2 regions of the Endozoicomonas sp. GU-1 genome follow, and region 1 is predicted to be linked to the other one. Evidence: predicted binding sites of a transcription regulator. Region 1 holds the regulator's gene; the other holds the start of a gene.
What was found. Region 1 encodes FNR, which switches genes on or off when oxygen is low (the NO sensors DNR and NnrR bind a similar motif). Its sites were predicted from a motif close to TTGATNTANATCAA; they were not measured.
Positions count from the first base shown of each region.

Region 2: a site for FNR is predicted at 1,074-1,087, ahead of frdA (fumarate reductase (quinol) flavoprotein subunit). Genes of this name have one in related genera too.

Region 1 is NZ_CP114771.1:1,883,282-1,888,447, forward strand. Features, by position in the region: gene O3276_RS07585 (hypothetical protein) at 96-548, opposite strand; gene hemN (oxygen-independent coproporphyrinogen III oxidase) at 978-2,372, shown strand; gene fnr (fumarate/nitrate reduction transcriptional regulator Fnr) at 2,887-3,645, shown strand; gene O3276_RS07600 (adenine phosphoribosyltransferase) at 3,725-4,282, shown strand; gene O3276_RS07605 (hypothetical protein) at 4,481-4,957, shown strand; gene O3276_RS07610 (TraR/DksA family transcriptional regulator) at 5,007-5,166, opposite strand, start outside.
Region 2 is NZ_CP114771.1:5,360,239-5,365,404, forward strand. Features, by position in the region: gene O3276_RS22410 (amino acid permease) at 1-925, shown strand, start outside; gene frdA (fumarate reductase (quinol) flavoprotein subunit) at 1,228-3,003, shown strand; gene O3276_RS22420 (succinate dehydrogenase/fumarate reductase iron-sulfur subunit) at 3,013-3,762, shown strand; gene O3276_RS22425 (fumarate reductase subunit C) at 3,762-4,151, shown strand; gene frdD (fumarate reductase subunit FrdD) at 4,171-4,524, shown strand; gene O3276_RS22435 (hypothetical protein) at 4,573-4,893, opposite strand; gene O3276_RS22440 (hypothetical protein) at 4,890-5,166, opposite strand, start outside.

The DNA.
Region 1 (5,166 bases):
CTATCAGAGTCCGGAGTTCCGCCCTTCGACAAGCTCAGGACGAACGGTATGGGTAACAGCGCTTAGCTGCACTAGGAGGCTCTTAAAGTTATGAATCAGAAATCAAACCAAAAGACGAGACGCTCCGCTTTTTGCTTCTGCAACTCAGCCAACTCCAAAAAATATTTTTCCCCCAACGATTCCCTGATCGTAAGCTGGGCAAACTCTTCTGGAACATCAACGCTCCTTTCTCTTAAAGGCTTGTTGTAGTCGTAAGAAACCAATTCATCAACAGACAGCCAGGAGTGGCCAGATCCACCCGTTCCCCATTCATCAGACTTAGCCTTGATGGAAAGACTGACATCCCCGGGCAGCCCACGAGCCTCCTCAATAATGGGATACGGAGTAACATGCCAGGAGCCCCAGTCATAATCGCTTCTGACAAAACCCTCGGAAAAGAATGAAAAGACATGACGATTGCGATCTGAAAAAGGTTCGTAACCCGGGATTTCTTCCCATTGCCCGGCACTATTTCTGAATTCAGCATACATATGTATGTCTGCACCCATAATGACTCCTCCTGTCTGATCAGTGACCAGGACATATTTGTGACTTTTTATGATCCAAGAGCAAAAATAGCACATTCAATGAACTCACCGATCACTATCCATCAGACCCTTTTCAGCACAACCCTGCCAGCCAGGGCATTATTTGCTCGATTAATAACCAGATGGCAGATACAATAGCCTACCTCAACAGCTTCACGCCACGTTGGACACAATCCTCATCACTTGCCCTAAAGACGAACCACCAAGGCATGCCGGTTCGGTTCATACCTATTGACACCGATCAAAGAACAACCTTGAAAATCTTTCTAAACTAGCCAAAAACATCATGACGTAATACCGACTGTTTTTGCCTTACCCTTTCCGGCACAAAAGACCGACCAGAAGGCGAACACACTGACTAATAAGACATGAAGATTACCGAGAGCAATAATGAATACCGCACCAGTTTGGGATAAAGACCTGATTCACCGATACAACCACTCAGGCCCGCGTTATACCTCCTATCCCACGGCGGTGCAGTTTGATGGCAGCTTTGATATTGAGAAATATCAGCACAATGCCCACTCCAGTGCCAGGGCCATCAAGCCCCTGTCACTCTACTTTCATATTCCGTTCTGCTCCCATGTCTGTTATTACTGCGCCTGTAATAAAATAGTCACCAAACACCGTGGGCGCGCCAATAGTTATCTGGAATACCTGTTTCGTGAAATAGAGATGCAGGCAGCACTCTACAGTCAGGAACAGCGGGTCGAGCAACTCCACTTTGGCGGCGGCACACCGACCTTTCTGAGCAGAGATCAGATGACGGATCTGATGGGGCATATCCGCCAGCACTTCCAACTGACCCAAAGCGATACCGCAGACTACTCCATTGAACTGGACCCCAGGGAAGTAGACTGGCCCATGATGGGCACCCTGAGGGACCTCGGCTTCAACCGGATCAGCATGGGCGTTCAGGACCTGAACCCCAAAGTTCAGCAAGCCGTTAACCGGGTTCAACCTGAAAGCATGATTCAATCCATCCTTGATGCTGCCAGAGTCATGGCATTCCGCTCGGTACACATGGACCTGATTTACGGCCTGCCTTTCCAGACCACCAACAGTTTTATGGCAACCATCGATCGTGTGGTTGATATGGCCCCGGACAGGCTATCCCTGTTTAACTACGCCCACCTGCCCCACCGCTTCAAGCCGCAGCGCCGGATCAATGAGCAGGATCTGCCAGCGCCGGAAATGAAGCTGGACATTCTGCATCAGGCCACGGAAAAGCTGCTGGATCAGGGCTACATCTACATCGGCATGGATCACTTTGCCCTGCCAGACGATGAACTGGCCATGGCCCGGGAGGATGGCACGCTGCACCGGAATTTTCAGGGTTATACCACCCATGGCCATTGCGACCTGATCGGCATGGGCGTGTCTGCCATCAGCCAGGTAGGCGACACTTATATTCAGAACAGCACCGATGAAGCCCGGTACTGTGCAATGCTCAATGAACAGCAATTGCCAATGGTTCGCGGTCTGAAGATGACCGCTGATGACAAAGTCCGCCAGGCAGTGATTACCCAGCTGATCTGCCACTTCAAACTGCATTTCAGCGATATTGAACAGCGGTTTGATATTCAATTCAGGGATTACTTCCGGGATGAGCTGGCAAGACTGGAGCCGATGAGGGCGGACGGCCTGATCAGTCTCAATAGCGATGGCTTGCTGGAAGTACTGCCGAAGGGAACGCTGCTGATCCGTAACATCTGTATGCAGTTCGACCACTATCTCCATCAACCGGAAATGAAAGAAAAGACGCTCTACTCAAAGGTTATCTGAGCAGCACTCCGGAGCAATCACCAGGCTCCGGAGCCCCTCTCCCGCCAGTACCGACAATGACTGATCATCCCGCACAGAACCGAAACCTCTCTGCAGCTCACCGGCTTATCAGCAAAAAACTGAAACTGACGACGACTTGCCACCACTATCACATTGATTTACTTGAAACATAAGTGCAAAATCTGTCATGTCCGTTAAATACCACGAACGAAAATTTAATCCTGTGACATAAGACAATGTCAGATTGATTTTCCAGGGATAAAGACATACAACCACCAGGAGCCATGACCATACTATTATCAGGGTCAGCCCTGGGCTGGATAGACGACACGGCAGATGAAAGCTCACCGGAACCACCGCAGTTTATGACGCATTGCTAAAGCAGCACCAAACCCCTACCCTGGGTCTGCCCGGTTGCGTACATACCTGATTTACACTCCGGTAATACTTTTCATACACTTGGTTTTCCATAAACAGTGTCGAATTTCGCCAAATACGACTTTGAGGCCTCTCAATGACGTCAAAGCCCAACGTCCGACAGCCGAGCCATGTGGCTTGCAGAGACTGCAGCCTCAGCTCACTGTGCCTGCCACTGGCACTGAGCATTAAGGATATCGATCAGCTGGATCACATTATCAAGCGTGGGCGTCCTTTGAAAAAAGGCGAACACCTGTTTCTGGAAGGTGACCCCTTTACCAGCGTCTTTGCTGTTCGCTCAGGGGCTCTCAAAACCTACACAGCGACCAATGAAGGTGAGGAACAAATCACCGGGTTTTACCTGCCCAGCGAAATTCTTGGCCTGAGCGGTATGGATACGGATACCTATCCGGTGTCGGCCCAGGCGATGGAAACCACCATGATCTGCGAGATTCCTTTTGAGCAACTGGAAACCCTTTCCGATCAATTCCCGGAACTGCGCCGACATCTGATGCGCCTGATGAGCAAGCGTATCCGTGAAGACCAGCAAATGATGATGCTGCTGTCCAAGAAAAACGCCGATGAACGTATTGCCACCTTCCTGATTAACCTGGCCAGCCGTTTTCGTCGCCGGGGCTTTTCTTCGCAGTCGTTCCGTCTGTCCATGTCGAGAAATGAGATGGGGAACTACCTGGGCCTGGCGGTAGAAACGGTTAGTCGTGTATTTACCCGATTCCAGAAAAACGGCCTGATCTCCGCCGTGGGCAAGGAAATCGAAATTCGCAACTCGGTTGAACTCTGTGCCCTGGCCGGGGGAAAAACCCTGGAACCCAACCCTATTGCTACCAACGCCTGACTTTATCCTCTAAAGAAGCTACCCTTTGAGGTGGCTTCTTCCTTTTTATCCATTGACTGACAGCGGCATGCTCCCTCCCATGCATACAAACGAATGTTCATCCGTTCAGGAATATCTGCGAACGCAAATCAGAACCATCGCCAACTGGCCCCATGAAGGCATCCTGTTTCGGGATATCACCACACTGTTTGAAAACCCGGAAGCCTGGCGTAAGGCCGTGGATGTCATGGTTCAGCGTTATGAGAACCAGACTTTTGATCGCATTGGCGCGCTTGATGCCCGCGGTTTCCTGCTTGGCTCGACACTGTCCTATATCATGAACAAGCCGCTGGCACTGTTTCGCAAGAAAGGCAAACTGCCCGGCAAAACCCTCAGTGTCGAGTATGACCTTGAATATGGTAAAGCCGTACTGGAAATGCATGAAGACACCATTAAGCCCGGTGAAAACATTCTGTTGGTGGATGACCTTATCGCCACCGGAGGCACACTGCTGGCTGCCGATCAGTTGATCCGACAAGCAGGAGCCAGCACACTGGAAGCTGCAGCTATCATCAACCTGCCAGACCTCAAGGGTGCTGACAGACTCAATGCGGCGGGCATTCCAACCTATGCCCTGTGCAATTTTGCCGGTGAGTAAAACCACCCTCAGTTCAGAATTTCAGGGATGATACGATATGTCTCTTAGATCCAGGGTCAATGTCTGGATCTGAGAGCCACTCCCGCAATTACAGGACGCACAGACCGGGATCTACCCGGAAAAAGGACTTTGCAAATGGGAATATGCGCCAAGGAACTAAGGCACTATGTTGTTCGCCCCGCACTCAAGCATCTGGGTATGTGGAGCCCTACTGCTGAGAACCTGCTGCTTGGTACCGCGGCCAGAGAGTCCGGGCTTGGTTTTCATCTGAAACAGGCCAATCACCAGGCGCTCGGTATCTATCAGATTTCCCCACGCATGCACCGCAATATCTGGGACCTGTTTCTGGCCCCGAACGCTGACTTATCCAGCAAAGTCCGGGGACTGGCCAGCCAGCGGGAGTTTCTTTCCCACCCCCATCATGAACTGGCGACCAACCTGGTTTACGCCACCGCCATTGCCTGGCTTATCTATCACCGCTGCGGTATTCAGATCGAAGATATTGATAAAGAAGACATCACTGCCATGGCCAGATTATGGCAAAAGCACTTCCACAGCAGAAACCCCGGAACACTCCAGAGCTTCTGCGAAAGCTATCAAAAGATGATTATTGAATCAGGCTGCTCCACAGAGGAGTCAACGTACTTTAACCAGGCTGCAGCCAAACCGGCATAACAGGATTCAGCCTGCCTGCTCCCTTATCGCCTTGATGATGGATGCTCCCCTACAACCCCTTGGCCTCAGCACATTGAACACAGAGGTCAGCATAAGGCATAACCTCAAGGCGCTGAACCGGAATTTCCTTACCGCAGGACAGGCAGAAACCGTAATCGCCCTCATTTATACGATCAAGGGCGCGGTTAATTTTACCCAGTTCAATCACC
Region 2 (5,166 bases), 2.6 Mb from region 1:
TCTCGGGCTTTTTTACGCATTGATGTCCGCCTACTTTGCCGGGGGCGGATCGTTACTGGCGCAGTACGCTCAAGCAGTGGTTCCCGGAGCTTCCGCTCAACTGTGCGTGATATTCTTTGCCCTGATTGCCGGAGCCTTTGTTTATTACAGCACCCGGGCAGTGGATCTTGTTAACCGTATCTTTTTCACCCTGATGATCGTTACTTTTATGCTTGCCCTGATGTCACTGGCACCTTCAGTGCGTTATGAGAGCATGATACATAGGGCGAGGGTAGAGTATCTATCGGTTCTGGCGGCACTGCCGGTGATATTTACTTCGTTCGGTTATCATGGTGGCATTCCCAGCATTATCATTTATCAAAAGAAGCAGCTGCAGCATATTCCCCTTATTTTTCTGATAGCGACCCTGATCCCGCTGGTGGTTTATATCTTGTGGCTGGTGGCGGTGATGGGGGTATTGCCCGAAGGCTTATTACTGCAAATCAGTCAGTCAACCGGGGCAACGGCTCATTTAATTTCAGCATTAAGCAGTGATAAAAATGTACACACTATTCTGTACCTGTTTTCTGATCTAGCGTTATTGACATCCGTGTTGGGCGTTGCCCTTGGGCTGTTTGATTATCTTGCCAACTTATTACAAAGGGCCGATACCCGCATCCATCGGCTGCAGACCGCCCTGGTGACCTTTATCCCACCGGTTATTATTGCCATTATGTTTCCGGATGGTTTTGTCGCCGCACTGGGTTATGCGGCGGTTGCTCTGGCCATTCTGGCTATCCTTCTGCCTACGGCAATGGTCTATGTACTAAGAAAGCAACCGGCCTATGAAAACCCGTTTCGGGCGCCCGGGGGAACGGTTTTGATGTCAATCTGTTTTGTATTTGGCTGTGTCATCATTGTGTCTCAATTTATTTCGAGGCTATAGGTTTTTTGCGTAAGTTGATAATTAAAAGTGAACCTTTGTTAATTAAACAATAAATCTGCATGCCTTAAAATTTAAGCGGTTGTTTATAGTGGTTTGATCCTATTGGTTTATCTTGAAATTACGGGTTTTCCGAAATATTGATTTATTTTTGTTTTATATCAATGGCTTTAATTTCAGGTTTATATAAACTTCAGTTCTAGATTTTTAACCCTTCTCTCATTATTCATTTTGGCCAGTTCGCTGGCTGTCTCTGTTTGGGACTCTTCCCGGAGATGGTGGTGAACGGCGGTAGAGGTTTGCGTATGCAGGTCATAAAGGCTGATGTAGCCATTGTCGGTGCCGGAGGTGCCGGTCTTCGGGCTGCGATTGCCGTTGCCGAAAAAAATCCTGAGCTTAAAGTGGCATTGATTTCCAAAGTCTACCCTATGCGGAGTCATACGGTGGCTGCAGAAGGCGGTTCAGCCGGTGTCATTCAGGATCATGACTCTCTGGAAAACCACTTTGTTGACACGGTGGCCGGAGGTGACTGGCTCTGCGATCAGGATGTGGTGGATTACTTTGTTTCCCACGCCACTGAAGAGATGATCCGCCTGGAGCACTGGGGCTGCCCCTGGAATCGTAAGGATGACGGTGACGTAAACGTTCGTGCGTTTGGTGGTATGAAGATTGAGCGCACCTGGTTTGCTGCGGACAAATCTGGCTTCCACATGCTGCACACATTGTTCCAGACGTCCACCAAGTACCCCTCCATTGAACGATACGATGAGTATTTTGCCACTGACCTGATCATGGAAGATGGCCGTGCCCAGGGCGTTGTTGCCATCGAAGTGAAAACCGGCGAACCAAAAGTCTTCCTGGCGAAGTCAGTGGTGCTGGCAACAGGTGGCTCTGGTCGTATTTTCCGTTTTAACACCAATGGTGCCATTGTGACCGGTGACGGCCATGCCATGGCCCTACGTGCTGGCGCACCGCTGCGTGATATGGAGTTTGTTCAGTACCACCCGACTGGTCTGCCAGGCTCCGGTGTATTGATGACGGAAGGTTGTCGTGGTGAAGGCGGTATCCTGCTGAACAAGGATGGTTACCGTTACCTGCAGGATTATGGTCTGGGACCAGAGACTCCGGTCGGTCAACCAAAGAACAAATACATGGAACTGGGCCCACGTGACAAGCTGTCCCAGGCCTTCTGGCAGGAGCAGCGCAAGGGCCGCACCATTGAAACGCCACTGGGCGATGCGGTGCACCTGGACCTGCGTCACCTGGGTGAACAGAAGCTGATGGAGCGTCTGCCACTGATCTGTTCCCTGGCGAAAAACTACCTGGGGGTTGATCCGGTGCATCAGCCAATTCCGGTACGTCCTGCGGTTCATTACACCATGGGTGGTGTCAGAGCGGACATCAACTGTGCCACCGATCTGGCCGGTCTGTTCGCTGCCGGTGAATGTGCCAGCGTCGGTATGCACGGTGCCAACCGTCTCGGTTCCAACTCTCTGGCAGAGACGGTGGTCTTCGGTAAGGTTGCCGGTGAAAGTGCGGCGGATTTTGCCAGCCAGAACGTGATGTCTGATGAACGCAAATTGCTGGATCAGGCAAAAGCACACCTGGCGGCTATTGAAAGCCTGCGCAATGCCAATGGTACTGAAAAAGCATCGCACCTGCGTCACGAAATGGTGAAAACCATGGAAGACAGTTTCGGTATTTACCGGGTGGGTGAAGAGATGCAGGCCGGTCTGGATAAGATCTCTGAACTGCGTGAGCGCTTCAAAAACGTCAAAGTGGAAGACAAGAGCAAGGTCTTCAATACCGAACTGCTGCAGGCCTTTGAGCTGCAAAGCTCCCTGATGGTTGCTGAGTGTATGGCCATTGGTGGTGTTGAACGTAAGGAGTCCCGTGGTGCGCACCAGCGTATTGATGGCTTCGAAGCCCGTGACGATGTCAACTTCCTGAAACACTCCGTCACCTTCTATAACGGTGATGCCAAGCTTCGTCTGGAATATGAAGACGTGAATGTAACCCGCTTCCAGCCAGAAGAGCGCGTCTATGGCGCGGCGGCTGAGAAAAACGGCGAAGGGAAGTAAGGAGGCCCCATGAGTGATAAAACCATAACCATCGAGATTCTGCGTTATAACCCGGAAACCGATGACAAGCCGACATTTGGCACTTTCACTATTCCTTATGTGGAAGCCTGGTCCATGCTGGATGCTCTTGAACATATCAAGGATGAACTGGATTCCAGCCTGGCTTACCGCTGGTCCTGCCGTATGGCAGTGTGTGGCAGCTGTGGCATGGTGATTAACGGTACACCAAAGCTGGGCTGTGAAACCTTCCTGCGGGATTATTATCCGAACCCCATTCGGGTTGAGCCACTGGCTAACTTCCCGATTGAAAAGGATCTGGTGATTGACTCAGAAGACTTCATCAAGAAACTGGAGTCAGTGAAACCGTACATCATCAATGCGATGGAGAAGCCGGTTGAGGAGGGAGTGAATAAACAGACGCCTCAGCAGCTGGGCCTTTATAAGCAGTTTTCCATGTGCATTAACTGCATGCTCTGCTACTCCGCGTGTCCACAGATGGGCTTGAACCCACTGTTTACCGGTCCTGCGGTGATCGCCCTGGGCCACCGTTATAACCTGGACAGCCGTGATGATGGCTATGAACAGCGTACCGAAGTGATTCAGGGCAAGAATGGTGTCTGGTCCTGTACCTTTGTGGGTTACTGTTCTGAGGTTTGTCCAAAGAATGTTGACCCGGCCGCTGCCATCAACCAGAACAAACTGCAGGGTTCTCAGGATTGGGCGCTCTCTTTCCTGATGCCACGTAAAGGAGACAAGTGATGAGTCGTCGCCCCTATGTGCGTCCCATGAAGCGCACCTGGTATATGGATCATCCCTTCTACCGCCAGTACATGATCCGGGAATCCTCCTGTGTATTTGATGGCCTCTATGCCATCAACCTGTTTGTCGGTCTGATGCAGCTGGTCAAGGGTCAAGCCGCCTGGAATAGCTGGCTTGCCTTCCAGGCTAACCCGTTAATGATTCTGTTTACCGTGGTTACCCTGGGTCTGACTATTTACCACGCCGTCACCTATTTTGATATGACGCCCCGCGTTCTGCCACAGCAGATTCGTAAAATGGTAAAAGACAGTGTGGTTAACAAATTGATGTACGTTGGCCTGGCAGTGGTTTCTGCCATCATTCTGGCTGCGGCCACCATGGGACTTTGACGGGGATAGGAGAGGGAACATGAGTAATAAACGCCATATTGAACCTCTGTTGTGGAGTCTGTTTGGGGCTGGTGGCACCACTATCGCCTTTTTCTTTCCGGCTATTATTTTTGTGGTTGGTCTGGGTGTGCCTCTGGAAATTATTCCGGCAGAAGCGCTCTCTTATGAGCGAATGTCAGCGTTCTTTCTGGAGAGCTGGATTGGCAAGCTGGCGCTGATGGTGGCTTTGGTGCCTTCTTACTGGGCCTGTATTCACCGTATTTACCACGGTGCTCACGATCTGGGTTTCCACCCGGGGGGTGGGGTAAAAGTGGCCTGTTATGGTGGTACGTTGATTCTCAGCCTGGCAACCATTGCTTTATTGCTGGTCTGATCAGGTTTTATGAGGGGGCTGAGTAAGCCCCTTTTTTTGCATAAAAAACTAGGAAGCTTGTTCAGAGCGTTGGCTTTTTTCCTGAAGATAATTTTGCTCGATGCGCCGTTGATTGCGTGCCTGAGCTATTTTTTCCGCTAATGCCGGGTCTTTTGTCAGTAGCTCTTCCTGCTCGAACATCACTTGATGGATCTGCTCGTGAATTTTCTGGGTGATGCTATTGACCATTTGATTACGATTCGCCGCGGTTAGCGAGTGTGTCTGGATAAAGCTGTCCACCGCCATTCTGATCATGGAACCCAGCGGGCTGTCATGTTCATCGGACTTTTGCAAAATAAGATCGAGACTGCCCAGGTTTTCGAGTGTCATGATTTGAGTCCTCCGGTCAGGGCACCAGCGGCTCTAATTGTATAGAGGTCCGCAAAGTGAATGCCTATTTGCTGATGAATCTCTTTGGGCAGAGGACTGACTGTTTTTATTTCAGCCAGAACTTTATCCAGTTGATCCGTTGTTTTACAAGCAAGAATGGCGGGCAAAACACCACCCCATTGGCCCTGTTCTGTCAGTGCTTTGATCATTTCCAGATGATCAGGTGATAAAGACTCAACCTGACGTTGGCCAACGGCCAGATTGCTGGTTGCA